DNA from 3 places in the Rhizobium sp. 01N48 genome. Region 1 is predicted to be linked to each of the others. Evidence: predicted binding sites of a transcription regulator. Region 1 holds the regulator's gene; each other region holds the start of a gene.
The links. Region 1 encodes PhoB, which activates phosphate uptake and scavenging genes when phosphate is short. Its sites were predicted from a motif close to TGTCATNNANCTGTCAT; they were not measured.
Positions count from the first base shown of each region.

Region 2: AC1DOG_RS14810 (DUF47 family protein) is a predicted target of PhoB. The motif match lies at 6,139-6,155, and genes of this name have one in related genera.
Region 3: AC1DOG_RS11305 (inorganic diphosphatase) is a predicted target of PhoB. The motif match lies at 2,213-2,229, and genes of this name have one in related genera.

Region 1 is NZ_JBFTQT010000003.1:395,510-405,918, forward strand. Features, by position in the region: gene AC1DOG_RS08355 (2'-deoxycytidine 5'-triphosphate deaminase) at 1-1,009, opposite strand, end outside; SAM riboswitch at 1,083-1,161, shown strand; gene AC1DOG_RS08360 (O-succinylhomoserine sulfhydrylase) at 1,206-2,390, shown strand; gene apaG (Co2+/Mg2+ efflux protein ApaG) at 2,598-2,990, shown strand; gene AC1DOG_RS08370 (Hsp33 family molecular chaperone) at 3,052-4,047, opposite strand; gene argF (ornithine carbamoyltransferase) at 4,140-5,057, opposite strand; gene AC1DOG_RS08380 (aspartate aminotransferase family protein) at 5,105-6,301, opposite strand; gene AC1DOG_RS08385 (GcrA family cell cycle regulator) at 6,729-7,274, shown strand; gene phoB (phosphate regulon transcriptional regulator PhoB) at 7,357-8,040, opposite strand; gene phoU (phosphate signaling complex protein PhoU) at 8,077-8,790, opposite strand; gene pstB (phosphate ABC transporter ATP-binding protein PstB) at 8,834-9,649, opposite strand; gene pstA (phosphate ABC transporter permease PstA) at 9,664-10,409, opposite strand, start outside.
Region 2 is NZ_JBFTQT010000007.1:23,569-33,977, reverse strand. Features, by position in the region: gene AC1DOG_RS14835 (valine--tRNA ligase) at 1-2,597, opposite strand, end outside; gene AC1DOG_RS14830 (PopZ family protein) at 2,718-3,656, opposite strand; gene AC1DOG_RS14825 (protein-L-isoaspartate O-methyltransferase family protein) at 3,879-4,541, opposite strand; tRNA gene AC1DOG_RS14820 (tRNA-Cys) at 5,261-5,334, shown strand; gene AC1DOG_RS14815 (BA14K family protein) at 5,493-5,951, opposite strand; gene AC1DOG_RS14810 (DUF47 family protein) at 6,179-6,820, shown strand; gene AC1DOG_RS14805 (inorganic phosphate transporter) at 6,820-7,824, shown strand; gene AC1DOG_RS14800 (hypothetical protein) at 7,835-8,128, opposite strand; tRNA gene AC1DOG_RS14795 (tRNA-Asn) at 8,237-8,311, shown strand; gene AC1DOG_RS14790 (hypothetical protein) at 8,462-8,644, opposite strand; gene AC1DOG_RS14785 (MFS transporter) at 8,754-9,977, opposite strand; gene AC1DOG_RS14780 (hypothetical protein) at 10,141-10,409, opposite strand, start outside.
Region 3 is NZ_JBFTQT010000004.1:419,650-430,058, forward strand. Features, by position in the region: gene lon (endopeptidase La) at 1-411, shown strand, start outside; gene hupB (DNA-binding protein HupB) at 617-892, shown strand; FMN riboswitch at 1,015-1,164, shown strand; gene AC1DOG_RS11300 (DMT family transporter) at 1,253-2,155, shown strand; gene AC1DOG_RS11305 (inorganic diphosphatase) at 2,285-2,887, shown strand; gene AC1DOG_RS11310 (aldo/keto reductase) at 2,963-3,949, opposite strand; gene AC1DOG_RS11315 (DUF3833 family protein) at 4,050-4,556, opposite strand; gene AC1DOG_RS11320 (class I SAM-dependent methyltransferase) at 4,646-5,251, opposite strand; tRNA gene AC1DOG_RS11325 (tRNA-Val) at 5,382-5,457, opposite strand; tRNA gene AC1DOG_RS11330 (tRNA-Asp) at 5,872-5,948, shown strand; tRNA gene AC1DOG_RS11335 (tRNA-Asp) at 6,001-6,077, shown strand; gene AC1DOG_RS11340 (NADH-quinone oxidoreductase subunit A) at 7,163-7,528, shown strand; gene AC1DOG_RS11345 (NuoB/complex I 20 kDa subunit family protein) at 7,519-8,103, shown strand; gene AC1DOG_RS11350 (NADH-quinone oxidoreductase subunit C) at 8,119-8,721, shown strand; gene AC1DOG_RS11355 (NADH-quinone oxidoreductase subunit D) at 8,794-9,984, shown strand; gene AC1DOG_RS11360 (hypothetical protein) at 9,984-10,259, shown strand; gene AC1DOG_RS11365 (NADH-quinone oxidoreductase subunit E) at 10,276-10,409, shown strand, end outside.

The DNA.
Region 1 (10,409 bases):
CCTGCATGTGCTCGTAGACCAGGCGGCCGACGATCTGGCCGTCTTCGAGAATGAAGGGGACCTCGTGGCTGCGGACTTCGAGGACGGCGCGGCTGCCGCGGCCGCCGGCGGGGGCGTGGCCGAAGCCGGGGTCGAAGAAGCCTGCGTAGTGGACGCGGAACTCGCCGACCAGCGGATCGAAAGGTGTCATCTCGGCGGCGTAATGCGGGGGCACGTGGACTGCTTCGCGCGAGACGAGGATGTAGAATTCGTCGGGATCGAGGATCAGCTCGTTGCGGCCGCGGCTGTAGATCGGCTCCCAGAAATCGAAGATGTCGTGCTGAGCCTTCTTGTCGACGTCGACGACCGCCGTGTGGTGCTTGCCGCGATAGCCGATCAGGCCGTCCTTGTCGCCGGCGAGATCGATCGACAGCGCGATGCCGCCGCCGGAGACGTTCGGCTTTGTGCTTGCGACCAGCGTTTCGGCATCGTGCAGCGCCAGAAGTTCCGGTTCGCCGAGCAGCGACTGGCCAATGCGGAAGCGGATTTGCGACAGGCGCGAGCCGCGACGCACGACGATCGGGAAGGTGCGCGGCGAGATTTCGAGATAAAGCGGACCGGAATAGCCGGCCGGGATCTTGTCGAACTCCTGTGCATAATCCGTGATGACGCGGGTGAAGATATCGAGGCGGCCGGTCGAGCTTTTCGGATTGGCCGAGGCCGACATGTCGGCGGGCAGATCGAGGCGCTCCATGAGCGGGACGATGTAGACGCAGCCGGTTTCGAGCACCGCGCCTTCCGAGAGGTCGACGACATGCAGCTTCAAACGGTCGAGCTTGTCGGAGACGAGACTGTTCGGACCCGGCATGAAGCTGGCGCGGACGCGGAATGCCTTGGCGCCGAGACGCAGATCAAGGCTCGCCGGCTGGATCTGGTCGCTATCGAGCTCGCGCTCCGCGACGAGGCGTCCCGTCTCGAACAACGCCGCAATCGCGCGGTCTGCCAATATTCCTGTTTCGCGAGCCATCATGCCCCATCCATAATTTGCCGCAGACAAAACCAAAATCGAGGAATTGACGCAAGCGCGCAACAGCAGTATTGCAGCTTTATCCCGTGGTGATTTGGCCGGTCGGCTTGCAGCCACGTTAAACAAGTGGCTAAATAGACCGGGTTGAAACCGGTCTGCATTTGCGGCCGGTTTTTTTGTGTTTGAAAGTGGTGATGGCATGAGCAAGACTTGGCGCCCGGCAACCCAACTGGTCCACGGCGGAACGCTGCGCTCGCAGTATGGCGAGACATCCGAGGCGATCTACCTGACGCAGGGCTTCGTCTACGACAGCGCGGAAGCCGCCGAGGCGCGCTTCAAGGGCGAGACCGAGGGCTATATCTATGCCCGCTACGGCAGCCCGACCAACGACATGTTCGAAAAGCGCATGTGCGCGATGGAAGGTGCGGAAGAAGCCCGCGCCACCGCATCGGGCATGGCAGCCGTTGCCGCCGCCATCCTCTGCCAGGTGAAGGCCGGTGACCATATCGTCGCCGCCCGCGCGCTCTTCGGTTCCTGCCGTTGGGTGGTCGAGACGCTGGCGCCGAAATACGGCATCGAATGCACGCTGGTCGACGGCCGCTATCTGGAGAACTGGGAAAAGGCGATCCGCCCGAACACCAAGGTGTTCTTCCTGGAAAGCCCGACCAACCCGACGCTGGAAGTGGTCGATATCGCCGGCGTTGCCAAGCTCGCCAACCAGATCGGCGCCAAGGTCGTTGTCGACAACGTCTTTGCGACGCCGATCTTCCAGAAGCCGCTGGAACTCGGCGCCCATATCGTCGTCTATTCCGCGACCAAGCATATCGACGGCCAGGGCCGCAGCCTGGGTGGCGTGATCCTCTCGGATACCGAGTGGGTCAACGAGCATCTGCAGGACTATTATCGCCATACCGGTCCGGCCATGTCGCCGTTCACGGCCTGGACCCTGCTCAAGGGTCTCGAGACGCTGCCGCTTCGCGTCAAGCAGCAGACCGAGAACGCCGGCAAGATCGCCGACTTCCTGGCCGGGCAGAAGCAGGTGGCCAAGGTGATCTATCCCGGCCGCAAGGACCATCCGCAGGCCGATATTGTCGCCAAGCAGATGAAGGGCGGCTCGACGCTGGTGGCGATCGAGCTCAAGGGCGGCAAGGAAGCGGCGTTCGCGCTGCAGAACGCGCTTGAGATCGTCAAGATCTCCAACAATCTCGGCGACGCGAAGAGCCTGATCACGCATCCGGCCACGACCACGCACAAGAACCTGACGGACGAGGCCCGCGCCGAACTCGGCATTTCTCCGGGCACCGTGCGCCTGTCCGCCGGCATCGAGGATACCGACGACCTGATCGAGGATTTCGCGCAGGCGCTATCCAAGATCAAGGCCTGATCAAGAATAGCCGGCCGGGTCGATGTGATCCGGTCGGCATTTAAACGCGCATTCTTGAAATTTACTCGCGCTGAGCGGGAATGGCATTAGTCTTAACGCGCGAATTTTTCGCGCTTACAGCCAATTGATTGCGGATTCCGGCCTGGTTTATTGACCTGCCGCACCTCTTATAAGATACCAGTAAGGTATTCTTATTATGGTGTAGGCATGTACCGCGCCCTGACACGAGATATTGAAGTGGTGGTCGAGCCCTTTTACCTGGAGGAGCAATCCGACCCGGACGACGACCGCTATGTGTGGGGCTACCGCATCGTCATCAGCAACAATTCAGACCTCACTGTACGCCTCGTCAACCGCTATTGGAACATCACCGACCAAAACGGCGTCGTCGATGAAGTGAGCGGCGCCGGCGTCGTCGGCGAGCAGCCGACGCTCAGCCCTGGCGACACATACGAATACTCATCGGGCTGCCCGCTCGATACGCCATCGGGCCTGATGTTCGGCCACTACCAGATGGAAACCGACAAAGGCGAGGTCTTCCAGGTGGAAATCCCCGCCTTCTCGCTTGATTCACCGGGCCTGCTCAGAGTCCTGAACTAACCTTTTTGTTGCATGCCGCTGCCGCAAAGCCGCTGCACACTTTTGCGCGACATGCCTCAGGTCATTCAGCCGCCTGCGCGAGTTCTTCGGCCTCGAAACGATAGGTCGTCGAGCAGAATTCGCAGGTGACCGCGATCTTGCCCTCTTCCTGGCTCGCCTCGATCTCCTCGGCGGAGAAGCCCTTGAGCACGCCCTTGATCTTCTCGCGCGAGCAGGAGCAGCGGTCGAACACTTCGCGCGGCTCGTAAACGCGCACGCCGCGCTCGTGGAACAGCCGGAACAGCAGGCGCTCGACGCCGACCTGCGGATCCGTCAGCTCGTCGGCGTCGATGGTTTCCACCAGCGAGCGCGCTTCGGCCCAGGCATCGTCTTCCGCATGCTTGATGGTACCTTCGTCGCCATCGCCGCCATGCAGGTCGGCCTGGCGCATGCGCTCGGGCGCTTCCGGCAGGAACTGGGCAACGAGGCCCCCTGCCCGCCAGCGATGACGCGACTTGCCTTGCTCGTCGCGGTCTAACAGTTCGGCGGCGGCGAGGCGCACGCGCGTCGGGATCTGTTCCGACTGACGGAAGTAGGTGCCGGCGATATCCTCCAGCGTGGCGCCGTCGAGCGCGACGATGCCCTGGTAAGGCTGGCTGAACTTGCCCTGGTCGATGGTAAACGCCAGCATGCCCTTGCCGAGCAGCTGCTCTGGCTCTGCGCGGCCGGCGGCGACCGCCTCGTCCAGAAGCGTCTGGTCGAAGCGGGCATAGGCACGCACGTTCTCGGGCGTCGAGAAATCGGCCACAAGCAGATCGACCGGGCCGTCGCTCTTGGTCTGCACGGTGAACTTGCCTTCGAACTTCAGCGACGTGCCAAGCAGCACCGTCAGCGCGATGACTTCGGCCAGCAGACGGGCGACGGGTGCGGGATAGTTGTGGCGATCGAGGATCGCATCCAGCATCGGGCCGAGCTGGACGGCGCGACCGCGCACATCCAGGCCTTCCACCTGAAACGGAACGACATGATCATCACCGGCGAAATCGAATTCGCCAAGGGTGGCTGCAGCTTCTGCCATGGTCTTCTCCTAGTCTGAGGGCAGTGGACGAGCCCGTCCATCCGCCAGCGCGGCCACGGGCCTGTCCGGCCCGATGTGGCCTCCAGTATGGTTCAGATCGCGCCCAGGCACCAAGCAAGAATCGACTTCTGCGCATGAAGACGGTTTTCCGCTTCATCGAAGACCACGGATTGCGGGCCGTCGATCACTTCGTCGGTAACTTCCTCACCACGATGGGCCGGCAGGCAATGCATGAACAATGCATCCTTGTCGGCCTGTGCCATCAAAGCCGAATTGACCTGATAAGGCTGGAAGACGTTGTGACCCCGGGCCCGATGTTCCTGATTCATGGAGACCCAGGTATCGGTCACCACGCAATCGGCGCCGGCGACCGCACGGTCTGCATCATGGCTCAGCATGATCTCGGCGCCCTCATTGCGGGCCCAGTTCAGATAGTGATCCTTCGGCTCGGAACCAAGAGGTACCGCCATGTTCATGCGATAGCCGAAACGGGCAGCCCCTTCGACCAGCGAATGCAGCACGTTGTTGCCATCGCCCATCCAGGCGATCGTCTTGCCCTTGATCGGGCCGCGATGCTCTTCGAAGGTCATGATATCGGCCATGATCTGGCAGGGATGGGTATCATCCGTCAGCGCGTTGATGACGGGAACGGTCGCATGTTCGGCGAGCTCCAGCATGCGGGCGTGATCGGTGGTGCGGATCATGATAGCGTCGACATAGCGCGACAGGACCTTCGCGGTGTCGCCAATCGTTTCGGCGCGGCCGAGCTGCATTTCGGTGCCGGAGAGGAACAGCGTTTCGCCGCCGAGCTGGCGCATGCCGACGTCGAAGGAGACGCGGGTACGCGTCGAGGGCTTTTCGAAGATCATCGCCAGCATCTTGCCTGCCAGCGGCTTGTCGCCCTGGCCAGCCTTGAAGGCCTGCTTGCGGGTCTTGGCGTCGTCCATGATGACCCTGAGGTCGGAAGAGGTTACCGCGGAGAGATCGAGAAAGTGTTTTGGGGAAGCCATCTGTCTTTAACCTGTTGCGCCCGCCATCCGGCCGGGCATCCATCCATTCAAGCCGTCTTCTTTGCCTTGGCGCGCACGCTCTCGGCGGCGCGCTCCAGGCGCGCGAGGCCTTCGCGGGCTTCGTCAGCGGTGACGACGAGCGGGGGCAACAAACGGATGACATTGTCGCCGGCCGGAATGGCCAGCAGGTTGGCAGCGCGGATGGCCTGCAACAGCTCAGTTGACGGAACAGCCGCCTTGACGCCGAGCATCAGGCCTTCGCCGCGGATATCCTCGATCACATCAGGGAAACGATCCTTCAGCGATGCAAGGCCCTGACGGAAGACTAGCGCGACGTCGTTGACGTGGCGCAGGAAGCCTTCCTCGAGGATGACATCGAGCACGGCATTGCCGACGGCCATGGCGAGCGGGTTGCCGCCGTAGGTCGAGCCATGGGTGCCGGCCTTCATGCCGGAGGCCGCTTCGGCCGTTGCCAGGCATGCGCCGAGCGGGAAACCACCGCCGATGCCCTTGGCGACCGCCATGATATCGGGCGTCACGCCGGACCATTCATGCGCGAAGAGCTTGCCGGTGCGGCCGACGCCGGACTGAACCTCATCGAGGATCAGAAGCAGGCCGTTTTCGTCGCAGAGCTGGCGCAGCGCCTTCATGAATTCCGTGGTCGCCGGGCGGATACCACCCTCACCCTGTACCGGCTCGATCAGGATACCGGCCGTGGCATCGGTGATCGCGGCACGGACGGCTTCGATATCGCCGAAGGGAACCTGGTCGAAACCGGGCGTCTTGGGGCCGAAGCCTTCGAGATACTTTTCCTGGCCACCGGCGGCAATCGTTGCCAGCGTGCGGCCGTGGAAGGCGCCTTCGAAGGTGATGATGTGGAAGCGCTCGGGATGGCCCTTCGAATACTGGTAGCGGCGCGCGGTCTTGATCGCGCATTCCAGCGCTTCGGCGCCGGAATTGGTGAAGAACACCTTATCCGCGAAGGTTGCATCGGTCAGCCGCTTGGCAAAGCGCTCCTGGCCGGGGATTTCGTAAATGTTGGAGAGGTGCCAAACCTTCTCGGCCTGATCCTTCAGCGCGCCGACGACGTGCGGATGGCTATGGCCGACGGAGGTCACGGCAACGCCCGCGCCGAAATCGAGATATCGCTCGCCAGTTTCGGTGATCAGCCACACGCCCTCTCCTCGCTCGAACCGCAGCGGGGCACGAGAGTAGGTATCATAAAGCGGCGCGGCTTCAGCCATGGCGCGATCTCCTGTCATTCGCTCAACAAAGGCCCGGACTCCGGCTAAAAAGCGGGTGCCCGGAAATGAAAAATGCCGCCTTTCGGCGGCGAGGGGCACTATTGTCTTTTCGCAGTGCGATGTCAACAAAACTGAGCTTTTGCCGCATGCGTCAAGCAAGCATCGGGGCGCCGGCGAGCTATCAACAGCTAATGTTGCAGAAATGACTCTACCACCCAGCAAGTTGGGGAAAACCGAGAAATCGATTCGCCGCGATTCAACCGACTCTTGTCACGGAGTCGCCCTCACTCTAGGTTAAAACTCAATTACTAGACTGCATGCGGCGGAACTAGTCACCAAAATCGAGCAAGCGTTTCTTGGTCCGGACACGTCCGTGCCATGGGTGAAGGATTCTGCCTACACCAACGCAATAAGGCGGAGACAGGGCATGAACTGGACAGACGAGCGCGTTGAAAGACTGAAGAAGCTTTGGGCCGAAGGCTTGAGCGCCAGCCAGATTGCGGCACAACTTGGCGGTGTAAGCCGCAACGCCGTCATCGGCAAGGTCCACCGCCTGAACCTGCCTGGCCGCGCCAAGGCCGGCGGCACGACGACCGCGACCAGAGCGCCGAAGCGCCCGGCGGTTTCGACCCCGCGCGCTGCCAGCAACTTCAATTCCGCACGCATCTCGCCAAGCCGCGCCGTTGCCCGCCCGCAGGGCGCAGTGGCTCTCAAGGAAGAGATGGACATCGATGCGATCGAGGAAGTCCGCTACCGTCCGGCTTCCAACGTTGTCGTTCCGATCTCGCGCCGCCTCGGCCTTACGGAACTGACCGAGCGTACGTGCAAGTGGCCGGTCGGCGATCCGCTGACTGACGATTTCCACTTCTGCGGCTGCGAGTCCCCTGACAACTCGCCATACTGCACCTACCACCAGCGCATGGCCTACCAGCCGGTCAACGAGCGCCGCAAGGCAGCCAACCGGGTCGCATGACCCGGAAAGCCGGATAAGGAACACAAGAAAACGGGCCCTCGCGGGGCCCGTTTTTCGTTGGATCGGATGGAATGGAAGCGCCTTACGCTTCCATGGAATAGCCGGCGCCGCGAACCGTGCGGATGACATCCTGCATGTTGGAGAAGTTGAGCGCCTTGCGCAGGCGGCCGACGTGCACATCGACGGTGCGTTCGTCGACATAGATGTCATGGCCCCAGACGCCATCGAGCAGCTGCGAGCGGGAGAAGACGCGGCCCGGCGACGACATCAGGAATTCCAGCAGGCGGAATTCGGTCGGTCCGAGGCGGACTTCGCGGCTCTTGCGGTGAACGCGGTGGGTTTCGCGATCGAGCTCGATATCGCCGCACTTCAGCAGCGAGGAGAGCACTTCGGGCTTGGCGCGGCGCAGCATCGCCTTGACGCGGGCAACGAGCTCAGGCGTCGAAAACGGCTTGACGACATAATCGTCGGCGCCGGTCGACAGGCCGCGAACGCGTTCGCTTTCCTCGCCACGGGCGGTCAGCATGATGATCGGCAGGCGCTCCGTCTCGGGGCGCATGCGCAGGCGACGGCAGAGCTCGATGCCGGATACGCCGGGCAGCATCCAATCGAGGATCAAAAGATCAGGCGTGCGTTCCTGCAGCCGGATCTCGGCCTCGTCACCGCGAAGGATGGTATCGACTTCGAAGCCTTCGGCCTCAAGGTTATAGCGAAGAAGCACGCTCAGTGCTTCTTCGTCTTCAACGACTGCTACTCTTGGGATCATTCGTCTCGGTCTCCTGGGGGCGTGGGTCCGGAACGCTTATTCCGTGACCGCGCCGACGGTGTTGGCGGTGTCGTCCTTCGGACGCTCGCCTTCCGGCTGGGCGCCGGTAGCCATGTAGTAGATGGTCTCTGCGATGTTGGTGGCGTGGTCGCCGATGCGCTCGATGTTCTTGGCGCAGAAGAGAAGGTGCGTGCAGCTGGTGATGTTGCGCGGATCTTCCATCATGTAGGTCAGCATCTCGCGGAACAGCGAGGTGTACATCGCGTCGATTTCCTCGTCGCGTTCGCGGATCGACTTGGCACGATCGGCAACGCGGCTGGTGTAGACGTCGAGAACTTCCTTGAGCTGGACGAGCGCCAGTTCGGAGAGATGCTCGAGACCGCGGGCGAGCTTGCGCGGAACGCCCGTGCTCTGAACCGCGATGACGCGCTTGGCGGTGTTCTTGCCAAGATCGCCGACGCGCTCGAGATCGGCCGCGATGCGGATCGAGCCCATGATTTCGCGAAGGTCGGCGGCCATCGGCTGGCGGCGGGCGATGGTGATGATCGCCTTTTCGCCAATCTCGCGCTCGGCGTGATCGAGGATCACGTCGTCGGAGATGACCTTCTGGGCGAGCGAAGTGTCGCCGTTGACGAGCGCGCGAACGGCGTCGCCGACCATCTGTTCCGCGAGGCCGCCCATTTCGGAGATGCGGCGCGTCAGGAACTTGAGATCATCGTCATAGGCGGAATAGATATGTGTCGATGCCATGGGGCTTATCCTTGAATGTCCTGAGGTTTACCGGTTTCGGAGATCAACCGAAGCGGCCCATGATGTAATCCTGGGTGCGCGGATCATCCGGGTTGGTGAACATCTTGTCGGTATCGTTCTCCTCGACGAGGTTGCCGAGGTGGAACATGGCGGTGCGCTGCGAAACGCGGGCTGCCTGCTGCATCGAGTGCGTGACGATGACGATCGTGTAGGCTTCGCGCAGCTCGTGGATGAGCTCCTCGACCTTGGCGGTCGCGATCGGGTCAAGCGCCGAGCAGGGCTCGTCCATCAGGATGACTTCGGGGCTGACGGCAATCGCGCGGGCGATGCACAGACGCTGCTGCTGACCACCCGAGAGGCCGGTGCCGCCTTCATGCACGCGGTCCTTGACCTCGTTCCACAGGCCGGCGCGCTGCAGGCTCTGCTCGACGATGACGTCCATGTCGGCCTTCGCCTTGGCGAGACCGTGGATGCGCGGGCCGTAGGCGACGTTTTCGTAGATCGACTTCGGGAACGGGTTCGGCTTCTGGAACACCATGCCGACGCGGGCGCGCAGTTCGACGACGTCGATATCCGGATCGTAGATATCATCGCCATCAAGCGTGATCTTGCCGGTAACGCGGCAGTTGTCGATCGTGTCGTTCATGCGGTTCAGGCTGCGCAGGAAGGTGGACTTGCCGCAGCCCGATGGACCGATGAGAGCCGTCACGGTGTTTTCGCGGATGTTCAGCTTCACGTCGAAAAGCGCACGCTTCTCGCCGTAGTAAACCGAGACGTCCTGGCCGATCATTTTATACGGAATGGTATTCATCTTCTGGTCTAGCGCCTTCTCAACTGCTGCTTCCGTCAACATGTTCATGATGTTTACTCCGTTTACCAGCGGCGCTCAAAGCGACGACGCAAGAGAATGGCTCCGAGGTTCATGACGATCAGGAACAGGAGCAGGACGATGATGGCGCCGGACGTGCGCTCGACAAAGGCGCGTTCGGCTTCGTTTGCCCACATGTAAACCTGCACCGGCAGAGCCGTGGAGGGATCCATCGGGGTGGCAGGCGCATTGGCAACGAAGGCGACCATGCCGATCAGGAGCAACGGCGCGGTTTCACCGAGCGCGTGCGCCAGACCGATGATGGTGCCGGTCAGGATGCCAGGCATTGCCAGCGGCAGGACGTGGTGGAACACCATCTGCATCTTCGAAGCGCCGAGGCCGAGAGCGGCTGCGCGGATCGAAGGGGGCACGGCGCGCAGGGCTGCGCGGGTGGCGATGATGATGGTCGGCAGCGTCATCAGCGTCAGCACCAGACCGCCGACCAGCGACGCGGAGCGCGGCAGGCCTGCGAAGTTGATGAAGACGGCGAGACCGAGCAGACCGTAGACGATCGAGGGAACGGCCGCGAGGTTGTTGATGTTGACCTCGATCAGGTCGGTCAGCTTGTTCTTCGGCGCGAACTCTTCGAGATAGATCGAAGCGGCGACACCGATCGGCAGCGACAGGGCAAGAACGATCAGCATCAGGTAAAGCGAGCCGATGAGGGCGACGCCGAGACCTGCGGCTTCCGGACGGCTGGAGTTGCCGTTGACGAAGAGGCCGGTGTTGAACTCCTTGTGGAGCGTGCCGC
Region 2 (10,409 bases), on a different contig from region 1:
CCGGCCACGATCTGGGCAGCACCCTTCGGCGCCTGCTCGGCCAGCGAAATGCCGTCGACACGCGCGAGGCGCTTGATCGCCGCATCGTGGCGCGACAGGCGGTCACGCGTCAGGCTGTTGGCGTTAACGAAGACGAGCGGGGCTACGGCCGACGGCGGTACGTTCATTTCGGAGCGAACCGAGCGGATATCGGAGACGAGGTCGATCAGCCAGTTGATCTCGTCGGCTGCCGCGTCGTCGGCATAGGACGGCGACGGCCATTCGGCGTGGCAGACCAGGCCACCACGCTCGCGGCCCTCGCCTGCCGTATGCGCCCAAAGCTCTTCGGTCATAAAGGGCATGAAGGGATGCAGCAGCTTGTAGATCTCTTCCAGAACGTAGGCGACGCAGGACTGCGCCTCCTTCTTGGCGCCCTCGTCCGTGCCGCCGAAGATCGGCTTCAGCAGTTCGAGATACCAATCGCAGACCTGGTTCCAGACGAAGCGATAGAGCACGCCGGCGGCATCGTTGAAGCGATAGGCTTCGATCGCCTCGGTAAGATCGCGTTCGGTGCGGGACAGTTCCGTCAGGATCCAGCGGTTGACCGTGAGCTCGGCTGCCTCAGGAATGAAATGCGGGTCGTTGACGACGCCGTTCATCTCGGCGAAGCGCGTCGCATTCCAAAGCTTGGTGCCGAAGTTGCGGTAGCCGGCGATGCGGGCCGGATCGAGCTTCACGTCGCGACCCTGGGCCGCCATGATCGCCAGCGTGAAGCGCAGCGCGTCGGCGCCGTACTCATCGATGAGTTCCAGCGGGTCGATGACGTTGCCCTTCGACTTCGACATCTTCTGGCCGTTCTTGTCGCGAACCAGCGCGTGGATGTAGACCGTGTGGAACGGCTCGACCGGAACGCCGTCCTCGTCCTTCATGAAGTGCAGACCCATCTGCATCATGCGAACAACCCAGAACGGGATGATATCGAAACCGGTGACCAGAACGTTGGTCGGGTAGTAGCGCGCAAGCTCGGGCGTCTTTTCCGGCCAGCCGAGGGTCGAGAACGGCCACAGAGCGGACGAGAACCAGGTGTCGAGCACGTCTTCGTCGCGCGTCAGAATTTCGCCCGGCTGGAAATTCTCGAGCTTTTCCTCGACCCAAGCCTTCCAGGGTCCTTCATGAGCGATGTAGTGCTGGATGGCGGCCTGCAGGGCCTCTTCCTCGGTCTTCTCGACGAAGACCTGGCCATCGGGACCGTACCAGGCAGGAATCTGGTGACCCCACCACAGCTGACGAGAGATGCACCAAGGCTGGATGTTTTCCATCCACTGGAAATAGGTGTTTTCCCAGTTCTTCGGCACGAAATTGGTGCGGCCTTCGCGGACGGACGCGATCGCCGGCTGGGCCAGCGTCTTGTTGTCCACCCACCATTGGTCGGTCAGGCGCGGCTCGATCGGCACGCCGCCGCGGTCACCGTGCGGGACCACATGCTTGTGCGGCTCGATCTTGTCGAGCAGGCCTGCCTCTTCGAAAATCTCGACGATAATCTTGCGGGCGGTGAAACGATCCTGGCCTTCCAAGCGGTCCCAGGCACCATGGAGTGCTGCCGGATGATCGAGACCTTCGAGGAAGTCCTCGTTCTCCTTGATCGAGATCGAGGCATCGATGTCCATGACGTTGATGGCGCGCAAACCAGCGCGTTTGCCGACCTCGAAGTCGTTGAAGTCGTGCGCAGGCGTAATCTTGACGGCGCCGGTGCCGGCGGTCGGATCGGCGTAATCATCCGCGACGATCGGGATCTTGCGGCCGACGATCGGCAGGATGACATGCTTGCCGACGATCGACTTGTAGCGCTCGTCTTCAGGATTAACCGCGATGCCGGTATCGCCGAGCATCGTTTCCGGACGGGTCGTTGCGACGACGATGTAGTCGCGCGTCTCGAATTCCGTCGGCTTGCCTTCCTCGTCGAAAGCGATCGGGTACTGATAGGTGACGCCCGCTTCCAGCGGATAGCGGAAGTGCCAGAGATTGCCCTTGACCTCCAGCTGCTCGACTTCCATGTCCGAAATCGCGGTCAGCAGCTTCGGGTCCCAGTTGACGAGACGCTTGTCCTTGTAGATCAGGCCTTCCTTGTAGAGGCTGACGAAGACTTCGAGGACGGCCTCCGAGAGACCCTCGTCCATGGTGAAGCGCTCGCGCGACCAATCACAGGAGGCGCCGAGGCGCTTCAGCTGATTGAAGATCAGGCCGCCCGACTCGTTCTTCCACTCCCAGACCTTTTCGATGAAGGCTTCGCGGCCCATGTCGCGGCGGCCCGGAAGCTGCTGTTCCATCAGCTTGCGCTCGACGACCATCTGCGTGGCGATGCCGGCATGGTCCATGCCCGGCTGCCACAGCACGTCCTTGCCGCGCATGCGCTCGAAGCGGACCATGATGTCCTGCAGCGTGTTGTTCAGCGCATGGCCCATGTGCAGCGAACCCGTCACATTCGGCGGCGGGATCACGATGGTGAAGCTTTCAGCGCCCGGCTTGGCGTTGGCGCCCGCGCGGAAAGCGTCCGCCTCGTCCCATTTCGCGGCGATCTTCGGTTCAACGGCTGCGGAATCGTAGGTCTTTTCGAGCATTTTTGGACCAAATCTGGAGGTTTTCTGGATGCGGGTTGTAAATAGGATGCCCGCCAGCAAGTCAATAAAAAAGCCGCCCCGGTGACCGGAGCGGCTCTTTGTAAAAAGCGACGGATCCGATCAGCGGCGCGGGCCGCGCGCCACGCGCTCGATCTCTTCGCGCACGAGGCGCTCGACCAGGGTCGGCAGGTTGTCGTCGAGCCAGTCGCGCAGCATCGGGCGCAGCATGTCTTCGGCGATCTCGTCCAGCGAGCGGCGCTCGGCGCCATCGATGGCGGCGGCCAGTTCCTCGAAGGAGCGGGCGATCTGCAGGCCGGCATCCTGCGACAGCAGCGACTGCTGGGTCTCTTCCATCAGGCTCGGCAGAAGGCGATCCGAGAGCGGCGCGGAGACCGGCTCGGCGTAGAGCGGCTGTGCTGCAGCCATTGGCGAGGCGGCCATGGGCGGAGCGATGGCAACCTGCTCCTGAACCGGCGCTGCAGCGGGCCGAGCGGTTTCAAACTCTGCGACCGGCTGCTGAGGCGGCATCTCGAACGCCACTGCGGCTGGCTCTTCGACAGGCACGGGCTCGGGCGCATGCTGAGGCGCCGGGGCGGCGTGGTGGATCACCGAATGCTCCTCGACTGCCTGCTGCGGCTGCGCTTCCATGACGGGAGCCGGTGCGACAGGCGCCGGCTGCTGGCGGAACTCGAGGGGCGGTTCGCGCTGCGGCTGCAGCGTGTTGCGCTCGGAGGCGGCGCGAACGCGGGCGGCGACATCGGCGAGCGACATGGCGGCGCGCGGTGCTTCCTGCGCGGGCGCCGAGCCTGCGGAATTGGCGGCTACGAAGCGCGGATCGGTCTGCTGCGGTGCGGGATCGGGGAATTCCACGCCGGCATAGGCCTGATCAACAGTCAGATGAATGTCGGAGCCGTGGTCGTCTTCATCATCACCGTAAACAGGCGGCAGCGATGCGGAGAGTGCCCTGCCCGCGCCCGGCTCATTGCTTTCGATGATCTGGCGGATCGACGCCAGGATTTCTTCCATGGACGGTTCACGCGCTACGCTTGGCTGAGCCATATCTATCCCCGTTATTCTCAAACAACGACCGGATTGCGAGGTGTCGGCATCCGAATCACCCAGACTGTAGGATAGCCGATCGGGGAAAAAAATCATCGCGAATCAAATGACTGCCGCTTTGCACAGTTTTCTCAAAGGTCAATGACTGCTTCGACGGTTCGCCTGAAACAGAAACGGGCGCCAGTGGCGCCCGCATCGTAAACAACCCATGTCGCGTGTCGCTTAGAACACGAATTCGCGTGCCTTGGCGAAACCCGGCAGCGGCTTGACGGAAGCGTTGAAGAAGACGTTTTCGGAGACCGCGCCGCGCTCGCTGACGAACACCGTCGCGCGCGCCGAGCCGCCATATCCCTTGATGGTGACAAGGCGACCGCCTTCACGCAGCTGCGAGAACAGCGAAGCCGGAACTTCCTCCACCGCGCCGTTGACGAAGATCAGGTCGTAGGGCGCGCCCTTGGCGCTGCCGGCTTCAAGCGATCCCGTTACGACGGAGACGTTGGCATAATCGGCAAGGTTTGCCGTTGCTTCAGCGGCAAGCGCTTCGTCTTCTTCGAGAGCGACGACCGAACCGGCGAGCTTGGAGAACAGTGCAGAAACATAACCCGTGCCGCAGCCGACATCGAGAACGACGTCATCCTTGGTCACGGCTGCAAGCTGCAGCAGCTTGGCGAGCGGCGACGGCTGCATCAGGAAACGCGCCGGCTTGCCGGCTGCGGCCGGACAGATTTCGACGTCGGTGTCGATGTAGGAGATCGCCTTGGACTTTTCCGGGACGAAAGCCTCACGCGGCACGGCAAGGAAAGCGGCCTGAACGGAATGAGAGGTGACATCCGTGGTGCGGATCTGGTTGTCGACCATGTTGGCGCGTGCCGTCTCGAAATTCATAGTGTCCTCTCGCCCAATGAAAAGCGCTTATTGCTCACCCGTGTCTTAATCGCAGGGGAACCGGCTTTCAAGGCTTCCTTAGCGACTGCAGCAAGATTTCGGACGGCGAACCCAATCCCTCAATGACTCAAGAACAATCCATGGAAACGTTCATGAGATTGTGATAATATTGCAACCGGAGGAATAAGGAGGAGAAGACCATGTCAGTCATAGCTGAATATTTCTCGCTGTTCGACTTTTTCATCGTCGCCGCGCTGATCGCGATCATGTGCTGCGGGTTGCTCGGAAAAGAGACAAGCTGAGATTTGGAGATCGCCTCCCGCAACCACGACGTTCAGGTGGTCGTCAGCTTTATTAGCGATGACTTGAACCACTAAGAACGAAGCCAGCGGGGTATCATGGCGAAGTCAGCTCTCTTGGGCGGTCTCTTTATCGGAGGCCTGCTTGCAATTGTCGTGATGATACCGCTCGTGCATGCCAGTGTGCCTGGTGTAGCGACCAATGGCGTATCGCCGCTCGTTTCCTTGCAGCGCGGCAACTGACAGAAGCCAACCGCGTCAAAACGGGCATTGGTGCCCATTCTTGGATGGCCGTTCGTCGGGTGATGTCCCATACCTCACTTTGGCGCCTGAAATCCCCCAGGATTTTGAACAACCCCCTTGCGCTTGTTTTCTATTCATTCTAAATGCCGCCCACGCTTTCGAAAGTAAGCGTCGTGAGGCCTCGTGGCGGAGTGGTGACGCAGAGGACTGCAAATCCTTGCACCCCGGTTCAATTCCGGGCGAGGCCTCCAAATTCTCACCGAAAAATGATGTGCTCATATGTGACGCTCTAGCCGTGCACGGCCGATGCGCGCTCGCACGTCCAAACCCGCGCGCTCAGCACTAAAAAACCTGACCGCTATCTAGCGATCAGGTTCATCATTGTCGTCCAATCTTCGACTTAGCTCCATTACGGGCCTACGCATTGACGGCGGGGGCCGTAGTTGGGCTGGTAGGTGTTGTCTGAGGCGCGATAGGAGCGGTAGCGGCTGTAGCAATAGTCCACATGCGAACCGCCGGAACGATAGCGAGGCTGAGCCGCGAGTGCGCCGCCGATAATGGCGCCTGCGGCCAGGCCACCGATGATAGCGCCGGTGTTGTCGCTATGACGGCGATAATAGCGGTCGTCGTAGCGGTTGTAGTCGCGGCGATAGTGGTCACGACCACGATCGCTGTAGCGATAGCGATCACGGTTGCCGTTACAATTACGATACGGGCCGCATCGATCCCAATTGCGGCGGTTCACGTCCGCAGGGTTCGCTCCCAAGATAGAGTCATATTGCTTTCCCCTGACGTCGAACGCGCTGGCTGGAGATATGCCTCCCAGACATGTCATCAACGCCACGGCGATAATGGCCAGTTTCTTCATTTCAGACCTCACAATCCACAGAGATGCTTTGTTCGTTGTCTCATGGCGGGATAACGCGCATTCCGGCAACTCGTTCCAATCGTTTGGTTTTGCTCAGAATTTGTCAGCGAATACGGCGATTTCGTGAGGGTTAACCCTGCGCGCCCGAATGACCGCCCGGCACTTTCTTTGGTCTGGTCGCTGCTTTATGACAGTTTTATGACAATACCCTTTCATGGATGGATACTATGCTGAGCTGGTTTCGGAAACTCATGCCACGGGAAGACCGGTTCTTCGATCTCTTCGCGCAGCACGCGAAAACAGTCGTGGGTGCGGCCGAAGCGCTGAATGAACTGCTTTCCGGAAACGACACCGAAAAGCACTGCGCCCGCATCGTCACGCTTGAGAATGAAGCTGACGATATCACCCGCGATGTGCTGCTCGCCGTTCGCCGCAGCTTCATCACGCCGTTCGATCGGGTCGACATCAAGGACCTCATCCAGTCGATGGATGACGCGATCGACATGATGCACAAGACGGTCAAGACCATCCGCCTGTTCGAGCAGAAGAGTTTCGATCCCGTGATGCAGGAGATGGGTAAGACGATCGTCGAGGCCGCGCATATGATCGCCGAGGCCATTCCGCTGCTCGATCGAATCAACGCCAACGCCCCTCGCCTGACGGCGATCGCCGAGGCGGTAACGCGGATCGAGGGACGGTCGGACGAATTGCACGATCAGGGGCTGAAGGACCTTTTCCACAAGCACGGCGCCACCAACCCGATGGCCTATATCATCGGCAGCGAGATCTACGGCGAGCTCGAAAAGGTCGTCGACCGCTTCGAGGACGTCGCCAACGAGATCAGCGGCATCGTGATCGAGAACGTCTGATGGACGCCACCCTTGCCTTCCCGCTGCTTGTCGGGCTGATCGCGGTCGCGCTGTTCTTCGACTTCCTGAACGGCCTGCATGATGCGGCGAACTCGATCGCAACGATCGTTTCGACGCGCGTTCTGAGGCCGCAGTTCGCCGTTGCCTGGGCGGCCTTCTTCAATTTCATCGCCTTCCTGTTCTTCGGGCTGCATGTCGCCGAGACGCTGGGGACCGGGATCATCGATCCGGCCATCGTCTCGCCCATGGTGATCTTCGCGGCGCTCATGGGCGCGATTATCTGGAATATCGTCACCTGGGTGTTCGGCATACCGTCGAGTTCGTCGCATGCGCTGGTCGGCGGGCTGGTCGGCGCTGGGCTCGCCAAGGTCGGCTTCAGCTCGATCGTGTGGAGCGGTCTCTTGAAGACCGCAGGCGCGATCGTCATGTCGCCGATGATCGGCTTCCTCCTGGCGCTGTTCCTGGTTCTGATCGTCTCATGGCTCTTCGTGCGGCAGACGCCGTTCGCGGTCGACCGCACCTTCCGCATCATGCAGTTCGTCTCGGCGTCGCTTTATTCGCTCGGACACGGCGGTAATGATGCACAGAAGACCATGGGGATCATCGCCATCCTGCTTTATTCGCAGGGCTATCTCGGCGGCAGCTTCCATGTGCCGCTGTGGGTGGTGCTCTCCTGCCAGTCGGCGATGGCGCTGGGCACGCTGTTCGGCGGCTGGCGCATCGTGCATACGATGGGATCGAAGATCACCCGGCTGAACCCGATGCAGGGCTTTTGCGCGGAGACCGGCGGCGCGCTGACGCTGTTCGGCGCCACTTGGCTCGGCATCCCCGTCTCGACCACACACACCATCACCGGCGCGATCATCGGCGTCGGCGCGGCGCGGCGGGTGTCTGCCGTGCGCTGGGGACTTGCAGGCAATATCGTCGTCGCCTGGGTAGTGACGCTGCCGGCCGCCGCATTGATTGCGGCAGCCTTCTACTGGATCGCCGGTCTCTTCGCCTGAGCGATTGATATCAGGAGGCGGAATTCCGCCTCCTGTGCCACCAAACCGAAAATCGTCGTCTCATTCGCCGCGCGACATGCAGGTCGTGCGACAGCACCAGCACGCCGAGGGGAATCATCCAGAAGCCGAGAATCGGAAGAAAGCCCAGACATCCGCCAAAAATCAGCAGTCCGCCGATCAAAAGCCTTGCTATGCGCGACTTCGGCAGCGGAATGCGGGTCGGCCCCATGACGATGTGGCCGGTGGTGTGATCGATGCCAAAGCGTTTGGCGGTGTTTTTCGGGGTCTCGGTCATCCACAGCATGTGGGGATAACCTGAATGATTGCAAGGAGATGTCATTTTTTTGAAAAAACCGCTTGGCAAATCGAGCAAGCATTTGTATTAGCCCACTCACACCGCGGCGAGCGGTGATCCCTGGTAGCTCAGCGGTAGAGCATTCGACTGTTAATCGACAGGTCGCCGGTTCGAATCCGGCCCGGGGAGCCAGTTTCTAAAAGGTCTGCGTTGAAAAATGCAGGCCTTTTTCTTTTCCGAAATCAAAGCGATAGGTTTAGCACCGAGGTTCTCTCGGCGGCGGTGCGATTGTTTCATCCCCGTGGGCGATCGAGCCACGGGGATAAAGACGAAGCGGCGATATCAATAGCCGCAGGAGCGTCCTTCGTTCGGCCTGAAGCCATCGGAGCAGGCGCGGTTCATGGAATCGCCAGGCACATAGCCGGATGCCGACCCCGCGGAGGTCGGGTAGCCCGCACACCCTGCGGTGAGCGCCGAAAGGCCGATCAGCGCGATCGCGGCCACGACGTTTGAAATTCGCTTCATATGCACCTCTCCTCGAAACTGTCTCTGCTATTAAGCTAGCGCGCATCCGCCAAACGCCACGTAAATTTCTTGGGTCACGATTGGCGAATGCTTGTCGCGGTTTGGCACCCTACCCTTGCAGCGTGTCGACCTTGCGAAGATCCGGGAACAGCCGCGTCCACAGAAGCACCACGACGATGGTTCCAACCCCGCCGATAACGCCGGCGGCGACGGGACCCATCATGCCGGCCAGCATGCCCGATTCAAATTCGCCAAGCTGGTTCGAAGTGCCGATGAAGAGCGAGTTGACGGCGTTCACACGTCCGCGCATCGAATCCGGGGTCAGGAGCTGAACCAGCGAGCTGCGCACCACGACGCTGACCGTATCGGCAGCCCCCACCACCAGCAGCGCGATGATGGACAGCGCGATATTCGTCGATACGGCAAAGATGATCGTCGCGACGCCGAACACGGCGACCGCCGCGAGCATCTTCGCCCCGACCTTGCTGGTCAGCGAGCGTCTTGCCAGAACGATCGACATAGTGAGCGCGCCGACGGCCGGGGCCGCGCGCAGCATGCCCAGTCCCCAAGGGCCGGCATGCAGGATATCGCTGGCGAACATCGGCAGCAGTGCCGTGGCGCCGCCCAGCAGAACGGCAAACAGGTCGAGCGAGATCGTGCCGAGCATCACGGGCTTGCTCTTGATGAAAGAAACGCCGGCGAAGACCGAGGCGAGCGTGACCGGTTCGCGTTTGCTCGGCGTCCATTCCATGCGGATCGAGATGACGTTGACGCTTGCAACGGCAAACAGGACGGCGGCCACGGCGAAGGGGGCGACGGCATCGACGCCATAAAGCAGGCCACCCAGCGACGGGCCGACGATCAGCGCCGTCTGCATCATCGAGGTCGAGGTCGCCACCGCGCGCTGGAGCAGCGAGGGCGGCATGATGCTGGGGAGAAGTGCTGCCATCGTCGGACGCTCGAAGGCGACGGTCGCGCCCATGATCGTCACCGCCGTCAGGATGCCCGCCGGCGTCAGCCAGTTCTGCCAGGTGGCGACGGCAAGTGCGGCCGACACGGTGGCGAGGATCAGTTGGCAGATCAGGCCGATGCGCCTTCGGTCGAAACGATCGGCGACGTGGCCGACCACGAAGGTCAGAACCACCATCGGCAGGAACTGGCAGAGTCCAACCATGGCCAACGCAAAGGCGCTATGGGTCTGATCGTAGATCATCCAGCCCATGGCGATGGCGACGCACTGAAAGGAGAGAGAGGAAAAGACGCGGGAAGCCGCGAAATTGAGATAGCCGGGATGGCGCAGAACGCTATCCTGGTGAAGTGCTGATGCATCCATGAGAAGACTGTCCGGCCCGCTGCCGACAGCGCGCCTCTGGGGGTTGTTGCTGCAACCGTTTCCGCCCGGACAGTCGTGCTTGTCAATGGCATCGGGGCCGCTTTCCGTTCGGCCCCGCTAAAACACGTGATCGTGACCGCCGACAGCCGTCAGCTCAAAGACGTTATCTCTTCTTCTTGGTCGAACGCACCTTGACCGGCGCCGGCGGCGGGATCAGTTCGGCGTCGGCGTAGCAATATCCGGCGACCCAGCCGTCGCTGGCGAAGAGCTTGGAATCACCCTCGGCGTGCCACTGGCAGGTCAGCGAGTTGGGGTCCCATGCGGTGACGGTCACGTCATAGACGCCCTTGCCGGCGAAGGTGGTCTTGGGATTGCCCGTCAGACGCCAGCCCTCGGCCGGCTGCATCGTCCATGACACCCTCTGGCCCTTGC
Region 3 (10,409 bases), on a different contig from region 1:
CCGGAAGGTGCGACGCCGAAGGACGGCCCATCGGCCGGCGTCGGCATGGCAACCGCGATCGTCTCGATCATGACCGGTATCCCTGTTCGCAAGGACGTGGCGATGACGGGCGAAATCACGCTTCGTGGTCGCGTCCTGCCGATCGGCGGATTGAAGGAAAAGCTGCTCGCCGCACTGCGCGGCGGCATCAAGACTGTTCTGATCCCGGAAGAAAACGCCAAGGACTTGGCGGAGATCCCGGATAACGTGAAGAACAACATGGAGATCATCCCAGTGTCCCGTATGGGCGAGGTGATCAAGCATGCTCTGGTCCGCAGACCGGAGGCGATCGAGTGGGATGGCACGGTGGAAACGCCTGTTATCGCAACGGTCGAAGGGCACGACGAAAGCGGCACTTCCATCGCTCATTGAGCCTTGTTTGCCACATTCGTGCCCTATTGCTTAAAAACCCTGAAAAGGCTGGCATTTTTGCCAGCCTTTTTTTGTGAAAACCGTACGGAGACGCTTGCTTTTCCTTTATTTGCAGGCTCTTTGGGGTGCGGCGGGCCTGATGCACCATATTCCGTGCCCGGCTATAGATTTGAGTCGTTTCGAACCATTTGAAAGGGGTGGAAACATGAACAAGAATGAACTCGTGTCCGCAGTTGCCGAAAAGGCAGGACTCTCGAAGACCGATGCCGCTTCGGCCGTCGACGCTGTTTTCGAAGTTGTCCAGGCTGAACTCAAGGGCAAGGGCGACGTTCGCCTCGCTGGTTTCGGTAGCTTCACCGTTTCCCATCGCGCTGCCACCAAGGGCCGCAATCCGTCGACCGGCGCTGAAGTCGACATTCCGGCACGCAACGTGCCGAAGTTCACGCCCGGCAAGGGCCTGAAGGAAGCCGTCAACGGCTGATTGGATTTGCTTGGCAGCCGGGCAACGAGACCGGCAGCACAAGTATTCGAAGGGTTCGGCGAAAGCCGGACCCTTTTCGCATTTGCGAGACTTGCCGCGATCGCGGCTTTCAACTACGCATGGATCATTCTCAGGGCGGGGTGCAATTCCCCACCGGCGGTAAGAGCGCAAGCTTGAGCCCGCGAGCGCCTTTTCACCTCAGGTGAGAAGGGTCAGCAGATCCGGTTGAATTCCGGAGCCGACGGTCATAGTCCGGATGAAAGAGAATGAGCAGGGTATCGCGGGGCGGGTCGTCCGCCGCGTCGGCACCCGCGTTCATGCGTCCTGATTTATGTTGGTCCTTTTGTTCGGATGAATGACATGAATCAGACTACCCCGATTTCCATATCAGCATCGCGTGCACTCGCCGGCGCAAGCTGGATGGTGCTTGCCGGCATCGCCTTTGCCGTTCTCAACGTCGTCACCCAATGGCTGACGATGACCCTGGCCTTTCCGTCGGCCTCAGTGGCCTTCTGGCAATATGCCTTCGCGCTCGTCTTCTCGCTGCCCTTCCTGTGGAAGACCGGCCTTGGCGCAATGCGCACCCAATACCCCTGGCGCCACATCGTTCGCGTCGTGCTGGCCGCCCTCGGCGTCCAGACCTGGGTCGCGGGGCTTGCAAGCGTGCCGATCTGGCAGGCGATCGCGCTGGTGATGACCTCGCCCTTCTTCATCATCCTCGGCGCCCGCCTGTTCCTCGGTGAAAGGGTAGGGGCGGTGCGCTGGGGCGCCACGGCCTGTGGCTTCGCCGGCGCCATGATCATCCTGCAGCCCTGGTCGGACAGTTTCAGCTGGGCGGCACTGTTGCCGATCCTGTCGGCACTGCTCTGGGGCGCCTCGTCGCTGATCACCAAGAGCCTGACGGGGATCGAGAAGCCGGAGACGATCACCGTGTGGCTGCTCGTGCTCCTCACGCCCGTCAACGGCGGTCTCGCCTTTGCGGCAGGCTTTGCGATGCCAACAGGCACGGTGTTGATGCTGCTCGTCGCGGCTGGCCTGCTGACGGCGATCGCCCAGTATCTTCTGACGCTCGCCTACAGCGCCGCCGATGCCGCCTATGTCCAGCCCTTCGACGATCTGAAGCTGCCGCTCAACGTTCTCGCCGGCTGGCTGGTCTTCGGCTATGCGCCGGCTGGCTATTTGTGGCTCGGCGCCGCCCTGATCCTCTGCGCCTCGCTGTTCCTCATGCGCCACGAGATGAAGCGCGAGCGCGGAACCGCATAAGCGCTGCTTCGGGCGCTCACGCGATTGTCATGTGGATGATCCCGAGCGCCCGGCATATGTCACATCGCTGTAATGCAAACCCCATAGGCGAAGGGCGTTTCTTCGCAATGCCAATTGGGGGTATCTCTTATGAAGACCATTATTTCCGCGGCCGCTGCCGTTCTCTTCACGGCCGGCGTCGCCGCCGCTTCCGACTACGTTTCCTATCTCGACTATCCGCAGCCGAAGGACGACAGCAAGGAGTTCTTCACGGCGATCGAAATTCCGCAGGGAAGCTTCACCAAGTACGAAATCGACGCCAAGACCGGCCACATCGTCGTGGACCGCTTCCAGTCGATGCCGGTCATCTACCCGGCCAACTACGGCTCGATCACCAGCTCGCTCGGTGGTGACGGCGATCCGCTCGATGCGCTGGTCTACACCCGCGAGCCGGTCGTTCCGGGCGCCATCATTAAGGTTCGTGCCATCGGCATGCTGAAGATGATCGACGGCGGTGAGCAGGACGACAAGGTCGTTGCCGTTCCGGCCAGCGACATCGATCCGAGCTACGACAAGATCAAGGAAATCTCTGATCTTCCCGAGATCGAGCAGGAGCGCCTGCAGGCCTTCTTCCGTGTCTACAAGCAGCTGCCGGCCAAGCGCAAGGTTGTCGAACTGAACGGCTTCGAAAACGCCGAGAAGGCACAGGGCGAAGTCGCCGCCGCCATCAAGGCTTACGCTGAAAAGAAGTAATCCGGGCAAAGCCCAGATAAGGAAATGGCCGGGTCGATGCCCGGCCATTTCTGTTTGGTGAAATAGTTACAGCTGTTACCAGCGCTGATGCACATGCGGCGCGATCAGCCGGTCGTAAATCTCGTGGCTTGCGGCCATCACCTCATGCGTCAGCGGCGCCAGGCTGGCGGCCGCAGCATTGGCCTTCGCCTGCTCTGCATTGCGGGCGCCGGGAATGACCACCGTGACGGCGTCGCTCATCAGGATCCAGCGCAGCGCGAACGCCGCCATCGTGGCGCCCTCGGGAACCAGCTTGCGAACCTCTTCCACCGCCTGCAGGCCGACTTCAAAAGGAACCCCCGCGAAGGTCTCGCCGACATCGAATGCTTCGCCGTGGCGATTGAAGTTGCGATGGTCGTCGCTCGCGAAAGTCGTCTCGCGGCTGATCTTGCCGGAGAGCAGACCGCTTGCCAGCGGCACGCGGGCGATAACGGCAATGTTCTTCTGCCGCGCCTCCTGGAAGAACAGATGGCTCGGGCGCTGGCGGAACATGTTGTAGATGATCTGGATGCTGACCACGCCGGGGAACTCGATCGCCTTCAGCGCTTCCTCGACCTTCTCGACGCTGACGCCATAGCCGCGAATCTTGCCGGCCTTCTGCAGCTCGTTCAGTCCCTCGAACACCTCAGGGCGATAAAGCACCTCCGTCGGCGGGCAGTGCAGCTGCACGAGGTCGAGGCTGTCGACCTTGAGGTTCTTCAGGCTGCGGTCGATGAAGCCCTCGAGATTGGCCTTGGTGTAACCATCCGCCACATGCGGATTGAGCCGCCGGCCGGCCTTGGTCGCGACCATCGGCCGCTCGCCGCCACGGCTCTCGAGCACATCGGCGATGATCTTTTCCGAACGGCCGTCGCCATAGACGTCGGCGGTGTCGATGAAGGTGATGCCGGCATCGAGCGCCGCATTGAGTGCTGCGCGTCCATCAGCCTCGCTGACATCGCCCCAGGCGCCGCCGATCTGCCATGCGCCAAAACCGATATTGCTCACCGTATGGGGCAGGTGGCCGAAAGAATGCTGCTTCATGAAAAATCCTCCTCGTGATCGTCGACCACGGCACTAGCAGCCGACAACAGCGGCGACAAGCGCCCAGAGGAACAGATAGGGCAGCGTGCGGCGCCTGTCGCTACCGCTGCCGGGTAAAGTCGACCCGCACCTTGGCCACCGGAAATCCGAACTTGCTGACCCACGCGGTGTTGAGCAATGTTCCATCAGGCATCAGCCGCAAAGTGTCGTGGAACCTCACGATATTCTCTTTGGCGCTTGGATCGATATCGACCAGATAGCTGTACCGCGCCACATTGCCGTCGATCTTGACCATCGCCTTTCCAACGACGTCCTCCCGGGTTCCCGTATAGGCGCTCGGCGCCGTCTTGGTGAAGCGCCAGGTCTTCCGATCGCGCTCACCATCGGCATAGGCGAAATCCTCCCTAAGGGTCAGGATTTTGCCGTTCCAGCGACCGGTCAGCCTGACCTTGAAGCTGCGGTCAACGCCGTTGATCGCCTGGAAACGGCCAACAGCAATGCTCTTTCCGGCAAAGAAGTCCTCCAGTCGAAAGTCGCGAGCCGCGGCACCGGTTGCGGGCAGGCTCGCCAGAGTGAGGAGGACGGCAAGAAGAGGCGCGTTGCGCATGATCGATCCCTTCGCTGGCCGTAAATCGGCCTGTCAGCGCTTACGCCTGCGCGAGGGGAACGGATCAATGCCGACGATCGCCGGGCGACTCAGAGCCGCTTCAGGCAGAAGGAGAAGTGCGCATGCGATTCGACGGTCAGGAATTCGAACTGCCAGCCATAATCCTTGCAGAACTTGGTGACGGCCTCGACGACGCCATAGACGATCGGCTTCACCGTATTGCCGGTGCAGAAGTCATGACCAGCGATGCGGCCGGTCCGCTTGACCTTGCGGTCGCAGAGCAAAAGCTCCTGCCAGGTCAGTTCGAACGAGTGATCCGTGTCGATATAGGCCCAGTCGAGAAAATCGTCCTCGAACTCGGCGAGCTTTTCCAACGATGTGCCCTGCATCAGGTGCAGTTGCCCGCTTTCGATCTGCTTGCCGAACTGCGTATGGATCTGGTCGAGGCCGGAGCTGTAGCGGTCCATGCTCCAGGGATCGATGAGATAAAGCTGAGCCGGGCGATTCTTTTCGAGAATCTCCGCCGTGTACTCCCCGAAAGCCGCGCCGATCTCGACGCCGACGCCGCCATTGGGAATACGATAGAGCAATTCGCCACGATCGGGCAGCAGGCGCGCGTTTTCCATGTGGTGGGCGCTGAGCTGTGCGCGCGGCATGGCTGCCCGCTGTGCCTGGCGATCTTCGCGTGTTTTCATGATTCTATCTCCGCCTGAAGCACATGAGGTGCCGTTCGATTTGGCCGGAACCTAATCGCCGGAAACGGGATTAGCAACCGCAGCAAAATCAAAGCTGCCGGTCGATCAATCACATAAAGGGGAGAGAAAATGGTGGGCGATGAGAGACTCGAACTCCCGACATCCTCGGTGTAAACGAGGCGCTCTACCAACTGAGCTAATCGCCCTCCGCGGTGCGGATCATGTCCGCCGCGTCGATGGCCGTGATCTATGCGGATCGCGGACAAACCGCAAGAGCGTTTGTGAAGATTTTTTGATTTTTTTCGATCGGCCTCCGCCAATGCCCCGGTTTCTCGGTAATTCCGTCTGTGGAAAAGAAAAATCGACGAGGGGAGGGCCAAGGGGAGCTCGTGATAGGATCGTTCGCTAGCGGATATTTGGAGCGGCAGCGCCGGAAACGGTTCTTATATGCAGGCGATTTTCGATCTGATTTCATTCACCCACAAACAAATCGCAGGCTGTCATCGTTTTGTCTCCAAACCTGCTTGACACTCAAATGCGAACCCCGTAGTTAGCCGCTCATCGAAGCGGCAAGCTGCTTTGACACGGACGCGAAAGCATCCGGATTGCTTGAAATGAATGCGGGTGTAGCTCAGTCGGTTAGAGTGCCGGCCTGTCACGCCGGAGGTCGCGGGTTCGAGCCCCGTCACTCGCGCCATTTCATGTAAGTGCTGAAAAGCACAGTCCGGAACAACGCAGTCTGAAAATGCGCGGGTGTAGCTCAGTCGGTTAGAGTGCCGGCCTGTCACGCCGGAGGTCGCGGGTTCGAGCCCCGTCACTCGCGCCATTCTCTTCCAGAATGTCTCCATAATATACATCACCCACAAGGTGCGCTTGCGCCCCTTTCGGCCCATCGGCTGCGTGCCGCGCCTTGCACTCTTTTGGTCTGGTGCGCATCTCCATGCCTTTGCGTGGCGCTAGTGCTGCCAAGAGGGTAGGCGGCGCTGCGTGGCCCGCCAATAGCCGCCTCAGATGCCCTTCCAATGTCTCCCGATGTCCGGCTCGACCTGATGCGTCTTCGGATGCGGATAAAGCGGTTTATCCCTGTCGCACTCAATCCGCTGCTTGCCGATAAATAGATGTCGGAATGGTCTTGATCGGTGAGGCGCTACCGCTCAACTCCTGGCTTTAAGTAGCGTTTGCGCATGTCCGGAATCGCGGGTCTCAGGAGTGTGTCTGAAGCGCTCGTCGCACACCCGCCTTATCACCCTGCGCGGCCTGCTCGGTGACGCGGAGGCAGGCATTATCGACTGGCCGAAATGCCCTTTATTTAGCCGTTGGGCCTGCGACATAGCGACCCGATTGGCGCAGCTTTGCTATCGAATCGCAGCCGATCCTCCGGCTCATCCGCATTTCACTGCCTCACGATGCGGAAACGCGCGCCCAGCTGCCGCAAAATCACCGATTTTGCCCCGCCGCCCTGCGCTCAAGAGAAGTGCTTCGCGCGTTCCGTGCGGCTTTTGAACGGAAATGATGATTGCATATCAGATAGATAGGGATGGGACGGTTCTGGCTTCCTTCCGCGCGCCGATTGAGGGCGCTCAGTGGATATGCCTTAGTTTTCAGGCTGTTCGGCGGCGTGAGTTCGTGGCCGGGCCTCGCCAAATCCTTCGTTTTTCACTCATAAAAGCCCCTCAGTCATGCAATAAATGCTTGGCTGGCATGCAAGATCGCGCGCCGTGCGTTGATTTGTCGCAAAAACAATGTGCGTGGCTAATAATGTCGCACGTGTGCAATTGGAATTGACACGCTAAAACTCTTGCGCATTGGCTGTGGCTGCGCTAACCACGGCTTGTTGCAACGCACGTTCGCTTGCCGGGCAAATGCTCAGGCCGCGCCTCCCGGCGCAGGCGGCAAGCAGGGATGAACCTGATGACTGGACTTCTCAGTTCCTATATTCCGATCGCCATTTTCATTGCCATCGCCCTTGTAATCGGCTTGTCGCTGCTCATTGCGCCGTTCGCCGTTGCCTACAAGGCGCCTGATGCTGAAAAGCTTTCGGCTTTCGAATGCGGCTTCAACGCGTTCGACGACGCCCGCATGAAATTCGATATCCGCTTCTATCTGGTGTCGATTCTCTTCATCATCTTCGACCTCGAAGTCGCCTTTCTGTTCCCGTGGGCCGTTTCTTTCGGCGCGATCGGCTGGTTCGGCTTCTGGTCCATGATGGTCTTCCTTCTCGTGCTGACCATCGGCTTTATTTATGAGTGGAAAAAGGGAGCCCTGGAATGGGAGTAGCCCCAAGCGACAAGGCGCTCGTCGCGCCGCATCCGAAAGGCATCATCGACCCTGCAACGGGCAAGCCTGTTGGCAGCGACAGTGCTTTCTTCGGTGAGATCAATGACGAGTTGGCCGACAAGGGCTTTCTGGTCACGTCCACTCGCGATCTGATCACCTGGGCCCGCACCGGCTCGCTGATGTGGATGCAGTTCGGCCTGGCCTGCTGCGCCGTCGAAGGCCTGATGCAGGTTTCCGGTCCGCGGTACGATATGGAGCGCTTTGGTGTTGCTCCGCGCGCTTCGCCGCGCCAGTCTGATGTCATGATCGTCGCTGGTACGCTGACCAACAAGATGGCGCCGGCGCTCCGCAAGGTCTATGACCAGATGCCGGAGCCGCGTTACGTCATTTCGATGGGCTCCTGCGCAAACGGCGGTGGCTACTATCACTATTCCTACTCGGTCGTGCGTGGCTGCGATCGTGTTGTTCCTGTCGATATCTACGTGCCGGGCTGTCCCCCCACGGCAGAAGCGCTGCTCTACGGGGTCTTGCTTCTGCAGAAGAAGATACGGCGCACCGGAACGATTGAGCGCTAAGGGCGGAGGACTGTCATGAGTGAAGCCTTGAGCGAACTGTCGTCGTATCTCCGCGAGATGCGTGGCGATCTGATTGTCGATGCATCGATCAGCTATGGCGAATTGAACGTAACCACGACGCCGGAAACGATTGTCGCGCTGCTGACGTTCCTGCGCGACGATCCGCGTTGCGGCTTCGTCAGCATGATCGACATTTGCGGCGTCGACTGGCCGCAGCGCGAAAAGCGTTTCGATGTCGTCTACCACCTCCTGTCGCCAAAGCAGAACCTGCGCATCCGCGTCAAGCTTGCCGTTGCCGATGGCGTATCCGTTCCGTCGGCGACGTCGGTCTATATGGGTGCCGAGTGGTTCGAGCGTGAAGCCTGGGACATGTACGGCATTCCGTTCTCCGGCCATGCCGACCTGCGCCGTCTGCTGACGGACTATGGCTTCGAAGGCCACCCGCTGCGCAAGGATTTCCCGACGACAGGTTATGTCGAGGTACGTTATGACGATGCCGCCAAGCGCGTTGTCTACGAGCCCGTCGAACTGAAGCAGGAATTCCGCAATTTCGATTTCACGTCCCCGTGGGAAGGCACCGATTACGTACTTCCGGGAGACGAGAAGGCTGCGAATTGAGATGAGGCTCGACTGTCTTGAAGCCTCTCCGTTCGCCGTCTCATGCCAATTGCCAGCGCGGAGCGCGTCGCTATGACTGAACATAACGTTCGCAACTTTACGATCAACTTCGGACCGGAGCATCCATCCGCGCACGGCGTTCTGCGTCTGGTGCTTGAGCTTGATGGCGAAATCATCGAGCGCGTCGATCCGCATATCGGCCTCCTGCACCGCGGCACCGAGAAGCTGATCGAATCGAAGACCTATCTTCAGGCCGTTCCTTATTTCGATCGTCTCGACTATGTCGCGCCGATGAACCAGGAGCATGCTTTCGCGCTCGCCGTCGAAAAGATGCTGAAGCTGGAAATTCCGATTCGCGGTCAGCTCATTCGTGTTCTCTACTCCGAAATTGGCCGAATCTTGTCGCACATCATGAACGTGACGACGCAGGCAATGGACGTCGGCGCGATGACGCCGCCGGTCTGGGGCTTTGAAGAGCGCGAAAAGCTGATGGTGTTTTACGAGCGCGCCTGTGGCGCCCGTATGCACTCGGCCTATTTCCGTCCGGGTGGCGTCCACCAGGATATCCCGCAGGAACTGGTAGAGGATATCGGCAAGTGGTGCGATCCATTCCTCAAGGTTCTAGACGATATCGAAGGCCTTCTGACCGACAACCGCATCTTCAAGCAGCGTAACGTCGATATCGGCGTCGTCTCGCTGGAAGACGCATGGTCCTGGGGCTTCTCGGGCGTCATGGTTCGCGGTTCGGGCGCTGCCTGGGACCTGCGCCGCTCGCAGCCCTACGAGTGCTACAACGATCTCGAATTCGACATCGCCATCGGCAAGAACGGCGACTGCTACGATCGCTATCTGATCCGCATGATCGAAATGCGCCAGTCCGTCCGCATCATGAAGCAGTGCGTCAACCGCCTGCTCGGCGATGCCAAGGTAGGCCCGGTCTCCTCGATCGACGGCAAGGTCGTGCCGCCGAAGCGTGGCGAGATGAAGCGCTCGATGGAAGCGCTGATCCACCACTTCAAGCTCTACACCGAAGGCTACCACGTTCCGGCTGGCGAAGTGTACGCAGCCGTCGAAGCGCCGAAGGGCGAGTTCGGCGTCTACGTCGTCGCCGACGGCAGCAACAAGCCCTACCGTTGCAAGATCCGCGCCCCGGGCTATGCCCACCTGCAGGCGATGGACTTCCTCTGCAAGGGCCACATGCTTGCCGACGTGACCGCCGTTCTCGGTTCGCTCGACATCGTCTTCGGCGAGGTCGACCGCTAATGAAGCTGCCGTCGCTCGTTACCGTCGTTCTCCTCCTGGCTTCTGGCGCATACGCGCAGGAAGCCGGTGGACTTGGCCCCAAGCTGGGCCAGGAAGACGTGACACCGCCGGCAAACAAGGCGTCCATGGGCGAACTTTTGTCCAAGGGCTATCAAATCAAGGCTGCAGTCCCCAACGGTGGAAAGTTCTTCGTTGTGTTCCTGCAGAAAGACCAGTCGGCCTACGCTTGCGAGATGAAGTCTCTGACCTCGTCGCAGTGTGGCGCCCTAAACTGACAAGGCGTGAGGAAGAATGTCCGTTCGTCGATTAGCCGAAGATCAATTCCAGCCTGCCGCGTTCGCCTTCAATGACGAGAACGCGGCCTGGGCGGATAAGACGATCCAGAAATACCCTGCGGGCCGTCAGCAATCCGCGGTCATTCCGCT